DNA from 2 places in the Cryobacterium sp. Hb1 genome. Region 2 is predicted to be linked to the other one. Evidence: predicted binding sites of a transcription regulator. Region 2 holds the regulator's gene; the other holds the start of a gene.
The links. The regulator HrcA, encoded in region 2, represses chaperone genes, less so after heat shock. The targets are predictions, from matches to a motif close to TTNGCACTCGNNNNNNNCGAGTGCNAA.
Positions count from the first base shown of each region.

Region 1 (6,969 bases), on a different contig from region 2:
CGGCCATGGCCGACTGGGCGGGTGAAGAGCTGTACCCCGGCATCGACGTACAAACAGATGCCGAGATCACCTCCTACATCGAGAAGACCCACAACACCGTTTACCACCCGGCCGGAACCGTGCGCATGGGCGCGATCGACGACATGTACTCGCCACTCGACCCGGAACTGCGCGTGAAGGGTGTCACCGGTCTTCGCGTCGCCGATGCCTCGGTGATGCCGGAGCTCGTCACCGTCAACCCGAACATCACCACAATGATGATCGGTGAGCGCTGCGCTGAGCTGGTGAAGGCGGCCCGCGCCATCCGCTAGCACGCAGACCGATAGATACATAAAAGTGGGCGCCTCCCGAAGGAGACGCCCACTTTTATGGTGTTGCTAGCGGCGGGACTTAGAAGTCCATGCCACCCGAGGGGTCGCCGGCCGGAGCCGAGTTCTTCTCGGGCTTGTCGGCGACGACGGCCTCGGTGGTGAGGAACAGTCCGGCGATCGACGACGCGTTCAGCAGCGCGGAACGGGTGACCTTCACCGGGTCATTGATTCCGGCAGCGATCATGTCGACGTACTCGCCGGTGGCGGCGTTGAGGCCCCATCCGACGGGCAGGTTGCGCACCTTGTCGGCGACAACGCCGGGCTCCATGCCCGCGTTGAGCGCGATCTGCTTGAGCGGGGCGTCGATGGCGACGCGCACGATGTTCGCGCCCGTTGCCTCGTCGCCGACGAGGTCAAGGACTGCCTTGCTCTCGAATGCGGTCTTGCCGGCCTGGATGAGTGCGACGCCACCACCGGCGACGATGCCCTCTTCAACGGCAGCCTTGGCGTTGCGCACTGCATCTTCGATGCGGTGCTTGCGCTCCTTGAGCTCAACCTCCGTAGCGGCTCCGGCCTTGATGACAGCAACGCCGCCAGCAAGCTTGGCGAGACGCTCCTGGAGCTTCTCACGGTCGTAGTCGCTGTCGGTGTTCTCGATCTCGGCACGAATCTGCGAGACGCGACCGGCGATGGCTTCGACGTCACCGGCACCCTCGACGATCGTGGTCTCGTCCTTGGTGATAACGACCTTGCGGGCGTTACCAAGCAGGTCGAGCGTGACGTTCTCGAGCTTGAGGCCGACCTCTTCCGAGATGACCTGTCCACCGGTGAGGATGGCGATGTCCTGCAGCTGAGCCTTACGACGGTCTCCGAAGCCCGGAGCCTTGACGGCGACGGACTTGAAGATGCCACGGATCTTGTTCACAACGAGCGTGGCGAGGGCTTCGCCGTCGACGTCTTCCGCAATGATGAGGAGCTGCTTGCCGGTCTGGATGACCTTGTCCACGATGGGGAGCAGGTCCTTGATGTTGGAGACCTTGGAGTTGACGATCAGGATGTAGGGGTCTTCGAAGACCGCTTCCTGACGATCAGGGTCGGTGACGAAGTACGCCGACAGGAAGCCCTTGTCGAAGCGCATGCCCTCGGTGAGCTCGAGCTCGGTGCCGAAGGTGTTCGACTCCTCGACGGTGACAACACCTTCCTTGCCGACCTTGTCGATGGCCTCGGCGATGATCGCGCCGATTTCGGTGTCTCCGGCGGAGATCGACGCGGTCGCGGCGATCTCTTCCTTGGTCTCGATCTCCTTGGCGCTGGCGACGAGCTCGGCGATGACAGCAGCCGTGGCCTTTTCGATACCGCGCTTCAGGCTGATCGGGTCAGCGCCGGCTGCGACGTTGCGCAGGCCTTCGCGAACCAGGGCCTGGGCCAGGACGGTTGCGGTGGTCGTACCGTCGCCGGCAACGTCATCCGTCTTCTTGGCGACCTCTTTGACGAGTTCCGCACCGATCTTCTCGTACGGGTCGTCGAGTTCGATCTCCTTGGCGATGGACACACCGTCGTTGGTGATCGTGGGGGCGCCCCACTTCTTCTCCAGAACGACGTTGCGGCCGCGCGGGCCGAGGGTGACCTTGACGGTGTCGGCCAGAATGTTCAGGCCGCGCTCAAGCCCACGACGGGCCTCTTCATTGAATGCAATGATTTTTGCCATATGTGTAACTCGTCCCTCCCGGACGTTCCAAACGATGATGGGGTTGGCACTCAGGTGACGAGAGTGCTAAATCGATTCTGGCACTCTGGGGTCGAGAGTGCAAGCGAGCATCTGGGGTTACGCCGGGCCAGCTACAGACCGTCAGGGAACGAGATCGGTCGAGCCGGTGCCGTTGGGCACCAATTGAAACCAGGTATTGCCCGGAGCTAGCCGAATTGTTACTCCATGAGCGTCGACGAGGCGGATCGGTGCGGTCTGAGAGCTCTTGCTCCAGGTGGCCGCAAGCGTCTTTCCACCGGTCGAAATCGACGCTTCGCCTGAAGCGATGAGCTCGGTCTTGGGGATGCTCTGGTCGACGGTGACGTCCACCCGCAGCACCACAACATTGGTGGCCGCCAGCTGCACACCGTCGCCGGTGAGGTCGGGCGCGCCGTCCTGCGCGCGCAGGTAAGCGGTGGCTTCAGCATTCCAGGTCCAGCTGCGGGCACTCGAGTTGGAGAACCGGGTGTTGATCACTGAAATCGGAGCGCCATCCACGACAGCGGACGCTCCGGCGAGCGTGGCTGCATAGGCGTACTGCTGGGCAGGCGGGGCAACTGTAACGTTGCGGTTAGCGAATTCCGAGGCGGCGAGGATTACGTTGTGCGGGGCCGCAGTAGCTTTCGATCGGGAGAACAAACCGGTCGTGTCGTAGTCGAAGATGGCGCTGATCTGACCGGTCGCGGTCATGGCCTCGACGAATCGCTCCTGGCCGCCCGAATACGAAACGAGTCCGCCGAACGGGGCGATAATATCGGGGTCCATCGGGCGGATCGACCGTACCGGCCCGACCTGGTCAGGAATGCTCGACTGCCACACGGCGACGTACCGGGTGATGCCACCTTCGACCAGTTCTTCGAACACGAGGTCGGTGCGGTCGATCGCGACCTGCGGGCGGGCGGCCACGTGGTTGTCGATCTTGGCCGCGAGGGAGGGGTGCGCCGACGACCCGACTGCCACAGCAATGCCGGTGAGCGGTGCGATCTCCGTGGCGGCGGGAGCAACATAGCCCGAAGCCCAAGCGGGGGTTGGAGTCCGGGTCGGCGTCGCAGTACTGCCGGAGCATCCGCTCAGCAGCAGTGCCGGCACGATCAGAGTGAGCAGGACCGCGGATTTCAACGGTCGTGTCGTGCGGGCTGTCTTTTTCTCGGTCACCGGTAAACACTAATGCCGCCCGTTGCAGCGGGCGGCATTAGGTGGGGGACAGACCCCGATTACGGGGTGGGTCAGGCCGGTCGAACCGATTCAGCCTGGGGGCCTTTCGCTCCGGCACCGACCTCGAAGACTACCTGCTGGCCTTCTTCAAGAACCTTGTACCCGCTCATGTCGATGGCGGAGTAGTGGACGAAAACGTCTTGCCCTCCCCCATCGACAGTGATGAAGCCGAAACCCTTTTCAGCGTTGAACCATTTCACGGTTCCGTTCGCCATGTGTTACTCCTTGCTCAATTTCGACGGCACCGCCCATTGGCTGTTCCGGGCCCTGTCGCAAAAACTGCGTTCATTCTGTGCGAGCAGCAAATCCCCGAGAGCAAGTCTTCTGTTTCAAGTTACCTACTGGTGCAAGTTACCTTGGGCGAGCGTTCTTGATCCGGGCGGGTATTGCCCGAACAAAATGTTTGACCAAGTCCAGATAGTACTGAAGCCACGGCGAAAGAACAGGGGCTTGACGAACCGGGCAATGCCCACTAAGCCCGAAGTTTTGACTGCCTGTCAGCCTGCTGGCAGCACGTAATCGTTGCCGACGACGACGGTGAGGGCCGCTCCCGAATCGACGAAGCTGGTCGAGGCAACGATCTTCGATCCCGGCAGTGAAGCCGCGACGCCGCGTGCGGCGCCTTCTTGGCTGGCATCGGCGTAATAAACGACGGTAATCGGTTCGGTGTCGGTGCTCGCGTTACCGGTGGCGCTGACCACCCAGCCAGCGGCGGTAAGCGTGTCGCTGACGGATGCTGCGACGCCGTTGGTCGCGGAGCCGTTCAACACATTCACGGTCAGCGCCGGGTCGACGGTCGCTTCGGCCGTCGGAATAGCGGTCTCGGTGGGGACCGGAGTCGAGCCGGGCGACGACAGGCCGGGGAAACTGGAAAAGTCGAGGCGGTTGTTGATCGCGAAGATTCCGACCACTCCGACCGCGATCAAGAGCACGGTGGCGCCGAGCGCCCACCAGAACCCGATCCAGCCGCGGCCCCTTCTACGGGGAGCGCGGTGGGCACCGACTCGGTCGAGGGCATGCATCTGGGTGTCGAAACGGTCTTTCGCAAATTTTCGCGCCATAGTGATTGGATCCTTGATTGGCCGGTCGCCCCATGCCGGCGAAATGCGGTCAGGTACTAGTCGTGAGCGGGCAGCGAACGACTGGCGCGCGCCTCGGATCGGGCGGAACGCATCCGCTGCAGTCGGTTCACGAGCATCGGGTCGAAGGCCAGTGCCAACGGTGAGTCGACCAGCGCCGCCAATAGCTGATAGTAGCGCGCGGCCGAGAGACCGAAGGTGGCGCGGATAGCCTCTTCTTTGGCGCCGACATGCCGCCACCATTGACGTTCAAAGGTGAGCACGGCTGCATCGCGTTCGCTGAGTTGGGTCAAATCCGGTGCGCTTCTGGCGGGCGGAGCGGGAGGTTGTGCGTGGGTCGGTGTTCTCTCACTCATTGATGTTTCTTTCCCCCAAAACAGTTTTGACGGAACATCCGACGCACTCATCCTATTTGCGAGCGACTGGATGTTGTCTCCGGCACGCCCGGAACGCCGGAGTTGCGGGGTCTATCGCCGTGCAAACACTGCGAAACGGCCGGGCCTGGAATGCGGGTACTGCCATGCGAGTTTAGGCTGAGTAGACGTTGTCCGTTTGTGGACGGCCGGATCGAAGGGACATCCACCATGGACTACGCAATCAAGAAGTCAAACAGCGAGTGGCGCTCCGAACTGGGCGACGAAAAATTCGCTGTGCTGCGCGAGGCTGGTACCGAGCGCCCCGGCACCGGCGAGCTGCTCGACGAGAGTCGGGCCGGCACCTACACCTGCGGCGCCTGTGACGCCGAGCTGTTCAAGAGCGGCACCAAGTTCGATTCCGACTGCGGCTGGCCAAGTTTTTACGAGTCGGTACGACCCGAAGCGGTCGAACTGCTCGAAGACCGTTCGCTCGGCACCGTGCGCACGGAGGTCCGCTGCGCAAACTGCGGCTCACATCTAGGTCACGTATTTCCCGACGGATTTGGCACCCCGACCGGCGATCGCTATTGCATGAACTCGATCTCGCTCACCTTCACGCCCGCCGAGTAGAGCGGTGAGCCTGCCTCCCTCAACAACGAATGTTGTTCCGTCTGCGGTGTTCCAAGCCGTCAATTGCCGGCGCAGCTACTCCAAAGTGACGGCGTCCGCGCCTACCCGGGCTGAGTTGTTGCCCTTGGTAGGCGCAGCGGCGCGGGTAGCCGATCACGGTGCGCTGCGGCCGTGGCGCCTGCTCGAACTACGCGGAGAAGCGTTGGAGCGGCTGGGAGCGGCATTTGTGGCGGCATCCGCTTGTCAGGGCAGTGAGGCCGTCAAACTAGCCGGCAAGCCGTTGCGGGCGCCACTGCTGATTGCCGTCGTCGCCGTGCGGCGGGCCAGTGACAAGGTGTCCGACTGGGAGCAGGATGCGTCGGCGGCGGGCGTCGCGCACCTGCTCACGCTACTGCTCGACGACGCCGGCTGGGGTGCGATGTGGCGCACCGGACCGTTCGTGCGCACGGCAGCGGTGCGTGCGGTGCACGGCCTCGCCGACAACGAGGAACTGCTCGGATGGCTGTATGTCGGCGGGATTCCGGCGGACTGCAAGCCTGGTGTGCGGCTGTCGATAGACCCCGTCGAGTTTCTCGAAGTTCTGTAATCGAAGCTGGTTCTAGGCGCTGATTCTCGGCGCGAGTTCTAGACGCTAGTTCTAGACGCGAACATGGCCGGGGCGATGCCAGCGCACCGCGGCAATGACCACGGCCACGAGCGCCAGTGCGGTCCCGACGATGGTCGTCACTCCGAGCGGATGGCCCGCCGTTGGCGCGAGCAGATCCAACGCGAGGGCGCAGACCAACTGGCCGGCCACGATGCACAGGCCGAGCATGAGCACCCCGGTGGTGCGCACGACGACCGCGGCCCCGGCGATGAAGACGCAGCCGATGAGTCCGCCGGTGTAAAGCCACGGATTCGCCGGCAAGTCGAACGCGAAACCGACCAGCAGGCCGTGCACGAGGGCGGCGAGTACGAGGGCGATGGTACCGGTGAGAAAGTTCAGAAAGGTCGCCGTGAGCGCGCTTTGGGCAGTGACTCGCACCTGACCGTTGACGGCCTGCTGCCAGCCCTGGCCGATACCGGCGATCAGCGGCAGCGCTAGCAGCCAGAGGGCGCCGCTGCCGCGCAGCTCGCCACTCACCGTGAAGGCGACGGCGACCAGGGCGAGCACGGCACCAACGATTTTGGACGCGTGCAGAGGACGTCGCCCGCCTGGGCCGATGCCGAAGCGGTCCATGAGCACGCCGCTCACGGTTTGGCCGGCCACTACAGCGACCGTGAACAGGGCGATGCCGAGCGGTGCGGCAACGAGCCCCTGCGACAGCACGAACAAGGCGCCGGCCAGTCCGCCGAACAAGTGCCACCAAGACAGGTGGTTCGCTGCAACGCCGCGCGCGACGAGTTGCAGGCCACGGCGTCCGCTGCGGAACACGATGAGTCCGAGGCTGAGAACAATGAGGCCGGAACCGAAAGAGATGACGGCGGCGGTGAATCCGTCGCCGATTCGCTGCCCGAGTTCGCCATTCACCCGTGATTGCACGGCATACAACGCGCCGATCAGCACGGAGAAGACGAGGGCTAGCCAGACCGGCACAACGGATGCCGCGAGCGCGGCCGACGCATCCGTTCGTTTTCGTGCGCGGGCTTGG
Region 1 covers NZ_SOHI01000017.1:32,788-39,756, reverse strand. The annotation lists gene E3T38_RS06170 (GMC family oxidoreductase) at 1-311, shown strand, start outside; gene groL (chaperonin GroEL) at 391-2,019, opposite strand; gene E3T38_RS06160 (DUF3048 domain-containing protein) at 2,161-3,213, opposite strand; gene E3T38_RS06155 (cold-shock protein) at 3,285-3,488, opposite strand; gene E3T38_RS06150 (LytR C-terminal domain-containing protein) at 3,771-4,334, opposite strand; gene E3T38_RS06145 (DUF3263 domain-containing protein) at 4,391-4,708, opposite strand; gene msrB (peptide-methionine (R)-S-oxide reductase MsrB) at 4,937-5,338, shown strand; gene E3T38_RS06135 (nitroreductase) at 5,343-5,924, shown strand; gene E3T38_RS06130 (DMT family transporter) at 5,976-6,969, opposite strand, start outside.
Region 1: the regulator HrcA is predicted to act here: its motif matches at 2,063-2,089, upstream of groL (chaperonin GroEL).

Region 2 (6,969 bases):
TACGGGTCGATCTTGTCGGTAAGGGTGCCGGGCAGAAAACCCAGTCGTTCCCCAGCCTCCACGGCCGGGCGAGTCAGGATGATGCGCTCGACCTCTTTGTTCTGCAGCGCCCGCACCGCTTTGGCCATGGCCAGATAGGTCTTGCCGGTTCCGGCCGGGCCGATGCCGAATACGATCGTGTTGTCGTCGATCGCGTCGACATAGTCCTTCTGCCCGATCGACTTGGCCCGAATGCTCTTGTTCCGTGCTGTGAGGATGGGAGCGCCCAGTTGGGCGGATGGACTCACCGAACTGTCGGCAGCGAGCATCCGCGCTGACGTGGCGACCTCGGTCTCGCCGAGATCATGGCCAGTGCGCAGTGCCAGCTGCAGTTCCTCGATCAGCCGACGCACTGCCGCCACCTCGCCAGCCGTGCCGCTCAGGGTGACCTCGTTGCCGCGCACGTGCACGTCCACCTTGGGGTGGGCAGTCTCGATGATACTCAGATAGCGATCTTCGGGCCCGAGCAGGCGCACCATGGCAACGCCATCGATGGTGAAGCGCAACTCGGTGGTGTCACTGGCGGCGGAGTAGCCGGAATTCGCGTTGTGAGGCTCAGAGGGCGCCAAGCGAGTCCTCCCCTAGGGATTCGGTCGGTTCCTGACTGCCCAGCACATGGGCGTGTACGTGGAACACGGTCTGGCCGGCGGCCGCCCCGGTGTTGAAGACGAGGCGGAACTGCCCGTTGGTTCGTTCGGCAGCGATGCGCTCGGCTACCGAGACGAGTTCGGCCAGAAGCACCGGGTTGCCTGCGGCCAGTTCGACGACGTTCTGATACTGCGGGTCTTTGGTGGTGATGACAACGTGCACCGGAGCTTTCGGAGCAATGTCGAGGAACGCGATGATGTGTTCGGTCTCGGCGACGATCGTCGCTGGAATCTCACGCGCGATGATGCGGCTGAAAATGGTCGGTTCGAAACCGGAATAAGACATGCCTCTATCTTAAGCGGCGCTACCAGCGGCCGAAGGTCGCATTGAGGATTGCGAGGGCAGCGGGACCGGCAGTCGACGTGCGAAGCACGGTGTCACCGAGGCGTACCTGGGTCGCGCCGGCTTGTTCCAGCAGGAGCAGCTCGGCCGGGGATATTCCACCCTCGGGCCCAACAACGAGCAGAATGTCGCGGTCGTCGGTGGGCGCGGCCACCTCGGTGAGGCGACCGCTCGCAGTCGGCTCGAGCAGCAGCATCCGTGTGGTGGCGGCGAGCACGGCCAGTTGTTTGGTGCTGGCGAGCGGTGCGACCTCTGGCAACCAAGCCCGAATGGACTGTTTGCTGGCCTCGCGCACAATGCTGATCCAGCGTTCGTGGCCTTTGGCTATCTTCGGGCCCTCCCATTTGGTGATGGAACGTGATGCGGTCCAGGGAATGACGCCGTCGACACCGAGTTCGGTGGCGGCTTGAACGGCAAGCTCGTCCCGATCACCCTTGGCGAGGGCCTGTACCAAACGGATGCGCGGCGTCGCCGCCGCAGTCTCGCTCGCGTCATCCACGCGCAGGGTCAACGCCGTAGCCTCCGCTGTCAGCACCGTACCCTGCACCAGCAACCCGGCTCCATTGCCTAAGCGCAGCCGGTCTCCGGGACGAACCCGGCTGACCGTGACCGCGTGCCGTGCCTCGGCGCCATCAACGGAAACGACCTCCCCCGGGCGACACTGCGCCGCCCGGAGCGTTTCCTGCAGATAGAAATGTGCCACGTCAGCCGAGGAACCGGTCGCGCAGCTTCGCGAACAAGCCCTGCTGGTACTGGCTCAGGGTGGGCGCTGGCGCTGCATAGCGGGCAGCGAATTGCTCGATCAGGTCGCGTTCCTTGTGGTCGAGCTTGGTGGGCGTAAGCACGTGGATGCCGATCTTCAGGTCGCCTCGCCCGCTGCCTCGCAGCTTGGTGATACCACGGTCCTTGATCGTGAGCACTTCTGAGCTTTGCGAACCAGCGCGAATCTCCACCTCGATATCACCGTCGAGAGCCTTCACGGTGACGTTGGTGCCGAGAATCGCACTCGTCATCGACACGTCGAGCGAGCACATGAGGTCGTCGCCGTCGCGACTGAACACGTCGTGGTGGCGCACCTTCATCTCGAGGTAGAGGTCACCGTTCGGGCCGGCGGCCGGACCGGCCTCTCCGCTGCCGGGCATCTGCAAGCGCAGGCCGGTGTCGACTCCGGCCGGAATATCCACCGGAACCGTGCGTCGGGCGCGCACGCGGCCCTGCCCGGAACAGGTCATGCACGGCGTCGCGATGATAGTGCCGTAACCGCGGCAGGAGCCGCACGGGCTCGACGTCATCACGTTGCCGAGCAGAGACCGAACGGCGCGCTGGATGCTGCCGGTCCCGTGGCAGATGTCGCAGGTGATCGGTGATGTACCGGGGGCGCAGCAGGAGCCCTTGCAGGTGTCGCAAACGATCGCGGTGTCGACCTCAAGGTCGCGGTGCGTGCCGAAGATGACCTCATCGAGGTCGAGTTCAACCCGGATGAGAGCGTCTTGGCCGCGTTCGCGGCGGGACCGCGGACCGCGGCTGTTGCCGCCTCCCCCACCGAAGAAGGTCTCGAAGATGTCGCCGAAGTTGCCAAAGTTCTGGCCGTCGAACCCGCCGTTCTGACCGCCACCCTGGTCGTATTTCTGACGCTGTTTCGCGTCGCTCAGCACGTCATAGGCATGGGTGATGCTTTTGAACCGTTCCGACGCTTCAGCGCCGGGATTCACGTCGGGGTGCAGTTCACGGGCAAGGCGGCGGTAGGCCTTTTTGATTTGGTCGGTGGTTGCGTCGCGGTCAACGCCGAGAGCTTCGTAGTGGTCAGCCAAAGGTGGCTCTCCTTGAGTTTTTTATGATTATGATTCTGGTTCTGGTGATGTGGTCTCTGCCGCCGAGGCGGCAACAGCTTTAGGTCTCGCCGAGCAGGCGGGAGAGGTAGCGAGCGACGGCGCGCACCGCCGCCATGTTATTGGAGTAATCCATGCGCGTGGGACCAAGCACGCCCAGGCGGGCGAGGTTGCCGTTCGCGCTGTAGCCGCTGGTCAACACGCTTGCCTCGGGCAGGCCGAACGCCGCGTTCTCCCGGCCAATGCTCACCGAAACTCCGTGTTGGTCGGTCTCCATTTCGCCGAACAGCCGCAGCAGCACCACCTGCTCTTCGATGGCTTCGAGCACCGGGTAGATGCTGCCGGAGAAATCTTCCTCGGTGCGCACAAGGTTCGCTGCCCCGGCCATGACCAGTTTATCCTGGCGGTTGGCGCCGATTTGGTCGGCGAGGGTGCTCGTGATGAGGTCGATGAGCGGTTGCAACATCGGCGCGCCCGGCCACACGCTCGCGGCGAGGGCGGCTCTGGCCTCGGCCATGCCGAGTCCAACGACAGCAACATTGAGTCGGGCGCGCACCTCGACGAGGGTCTGCTCATCGAGCGCCCACGGCAGATCGATCACGCGCTGTTCCACCCCGCCAGAATCCGTGATCAGCACCGACAGGATGCGCGTCTCGGTCAGCGGCACGAACTCGATGTGCCGTACCTTGGCGCGAGACACAGAGGGATACTGCACGAGCGCGACCTGATGAGTGAGCTGGGAGAGCAGTCGTACACTGCGCACGAGCACTTCGTCAAGGTCGGCGGCGTGACCCAGAAAGGTTTCAATGGCTTGACGTTGCGCCGGCGTGAGTGGCCGCAGATCAGCGAGGTGGTCGACGAAAACTCGGTAGCCCTTATCGGTGGGGATGCGCCCCGACGAGGTGTGCGGCGCCGCGATCAGGTCTTCTTCTTCGAGGAGGGCCATGTCGTTACGAATGGTCGCAGCGGAGACGCCGAAGGCGTGCCGATCAACGATGGATTTGGAGCCGACGGGTTCACGAGAGGCAACGTAGTCCTGCACGATGACGCGCAACACATCGAGGCCACGGTCGGAAACCATTGCGCCCACCTTCCTGATTCGTGAGGTCCAGCTTGAGTTCTGCGGATGCCGCTTACCGCGCGCTCTGAGGGTCACACGGGAAGGTACGTTTGCCAGCACATCGTTGGCACTCGCATCCACTGACTGCTAATCATATCGCGGCTGCCTGAACAGACCCATTGCCAGCAGTTCGAAGCGAGGGTTTAATTACGCGTATTCTGCCCAACACGTATGGTGAAGGGGACGATCATGAGCGATCCACAGTCACAATCTTTGAACGGCCCAAACAATCGTGAACCGAAGGTCGAAAAAGCCGCGGGACGGCCGAAACTACCGATATCCGTGGTCGATTCCGGTCAGTTCCCCACTGGCACGGTTAGTCTGGAGGGGGCAGGCGTGGCCACTGCACGACTGTATGAGTGGCTCCGGCGACTAAGCGTCGGAAGCGCCACGACCAGTTCAACTTACTCGAACAGGAGACCACATGTCCGAGAACGATCCGCGCACGAATCCCTATGAATCCACCCCGCCGCAAAATCCCTACTCGCAAAATATCCCTCGCCGGCCGATGAGCCCGGCGGACGAGAAGATGTGGGCGACTTTGATTCACGTCGGCGGCATTCTGCTCGTTTTTCTACCCAGCCTTATCGGTTACCTCATGCTGCGCGATCGTGGTCCGTTCATTCGCGCGCACAGCGCAACGGCGTTGAATTTTCAGATCACCCTGACGATCGTCTATGTGGTCGCAACCGCGTTGACGAGCATCCTGATCGGATACCTGATATTGCCGGTCGCCTTCGCCCTCGGCATCATTTTCTCGATCCTGGCCGCGCTGGCAGCCAATCGCGGCCAGGGCTACGCCTACCCGCTCACCATCAAATTCTTCAGCTAATCGCTGAGGCGCCGCACCACGGCGTCAGCCAGGAGTCGCCCGCGTAGGGTCAGTTCTACTGTTCCGGCAAGGGCGGCTCTGGCATTGATGAGTTCATCGGCGATCAAACCGGCGACCTCGACGCGCCCCGCCGCCGACAGCGATGCGACCGGGATTCCGGAGCGGATCCGGCTCTGCAAGAGGATGCGTTCGAGCTCACGGGTCGGCGCGTCGAGCGTCTCTCGGCCAGCGGCCGGTGACAGGCCGCCCCGCATCCGTTCGGAATAGGCCGCCGGATGCTTGACGTTCCACCAGCGCACACCGCCGACGTGGCTGTGGGCGCCGGGGCCGACGCCCCACCAGTCCTGGCCGGTCCAGTAGGCGAGGTTGTGCCGGGATCTGTGGGCGTCGCTCGTTGCCCAGTTGCTGACCTCGTACCAGTCGTACCCGGCGGCGGCGAGAAGTTCGTCGGCCAACTCGTAGAAGTCAGCCTGCTGGTCGTCGTCGGTCGGAGCGATCTCTCCGCGGCGAATCTGCCGGGCGAGCTTGGTACCGTCTTCGACGATGAGCGAATAGGCGCTCACGTGGTCGGGATGCAAACTGAGCGCCTGTTCGAGACTCGTGCGCCAATTCGCGAGGGACTCCCCCGGCGTGCCGTAGATCAGGTCGAGGCTCACGTCGAGCCCGGCGGCGCGGGCCCACTCCACGACGAGCGGCACCCGCTCGGGGTCGTGGGTGCGCTCCAGTGTGGCGAGCACGTGCGGCACGGCAGACTGCATGCCGAACGACACGCGCGTGAAGCCGGCATCAGCGAGGGCACCGAGGTAGGCGGCGTCGACCGAGTCTGGGTTGGCTTCGGTGGTGACCTCGGCGCCGTCTGCCAGGCCCCACTGCTCGCGCACCGCAGCGAGCATGCGGGTCAGGTCGGTCACCGGCAGTAGAGTCGGCGTGCCTCCCCCAAAGAACACCGTGGCGACTTCGCGTGCCGGCACGCCCGACGCGGTGAGGATGCGGGCGGCCGCATCGACCTCGAGCACGGCCTGGCTGGCATAGTCGCTTTGTTTGACGCCGCGCAGTTCGGTCGCCGTGTAGGTATTGAAGTCGCAATAGCCGCAGCGCACCCGGCAGAACGGCACGTGCAGGTACACACCGAAATCGCGTTCGGCCGCACTGACGGCCGCAGACGCGGGAAGGAGTCCGTCGGCGGGTGCTGGGTCGCCGACGGGGTGGGGTCCGGCCATGGGTAAAGCTCCAGTACGTTTGTTATTTGTTGCGCGTTATTTGATGCGCGTTATTTGATCGCGCCGACGGGATGCAGGGCCCGCAGGTATAGCTTGGTGAATTTCGCCTGCTGAAAGCGAAGCACCGGCCAGGCCAGGCGGTAGTACCAGGTGCTGGCCCGCGAGAAGGAGCGGATGGTCAGCCAGACCGAGTCGTCGTCCCGGTGTTCGACGATGAAGGATTCCTCGCCGCTCTCGGGGTGACCGGTCAGAGTTCCGTACGCGAACCCGATGCGGGCGGCCTCGTCGATAACGTAGACCACGCGCACCGGCGCGGTCACGGCGAAGAACCAGACCTTCATTTTCAACGTCGCGGTCATACCGTTGGCGATATATGGCGTGCCGTCGTCTGCGAAAGTCGCTTCATTGACCGGATGCTGCTGCCCGGCTGCCGGGGTGCCGTCGGCTTGAAAGGTGACCGGGGTGTACTGCACGCCGGTACCGTTCTCAAGATCGGTCACCTCCATGCCGCTGCCGCGCTGGATTCCCCACGTCATCAGCAACTTGGTCGCGGCTCCGAACCGTTCGTGGGAACTGCCCAGCTTCACGCTCTGTTCCATCGGGCGGTAACCCTTGGGCGGATAGCTCATCAGGTCGGGCGCCAGCGTGCCGCCGATGGCAGCGTAGCTGACGGCGGCGTCGGTGAAAGTAGCCCTGCGCATCTGTTTTACTTCTTATCTTTCGTCTCAATGTCCCCCGACAGTGCCGCGATGAACGCTTCCTGGGGAACTTCGACCCGGCCGACCATCTTCATGCGCTTCTTGCCCTCTTTCTGCTTCTCCAGCAGTTTGCGCTTGCGCGAGATATCACCGCCATAGCACTTGGCGAGCACGTCTTTACGCATCGCCGAAATGCTCTCGCGGGCGATGATGTGGGCGCCGATCGCGGCCTGGATGGGCA
Region 2 covers NZ_SOHI01000032.1:47,677-54,645, forward strand. The annotation lists gene E3T38_RS14125 (PhoH family protein) at 1-608, opposite strand, end outside; gene E3T38_RS14130 (HIT domain-containing protein) at 595-972, opposite strand; gene E3T38_RS14135 (16S rRNA (uracil(1498)-N(3))-methyltransferase) at 992-1,732, opposite strand; gene dnaJ (molecular chaperone DnaJ) at 1,734-2,840, opposite strand; gene hrcA (heat-inducible transcriptional repressor HrcA) at 2,920-3,939, opposite strand; gene E3T38_RS14150 (DUF4870 domain-containing protein) at 4,403-4,810, shown strand; gene hemW (radical SAM family heme chaperone HemW) at 4,807-6,030, opposite strand; gene E3T38_RS14160 (DUF1990 family protein) at 6,081-6,731, opposite strand; gene lepA (translation elongation factor 4) at 6,737-6,969, opposite strand, start outside.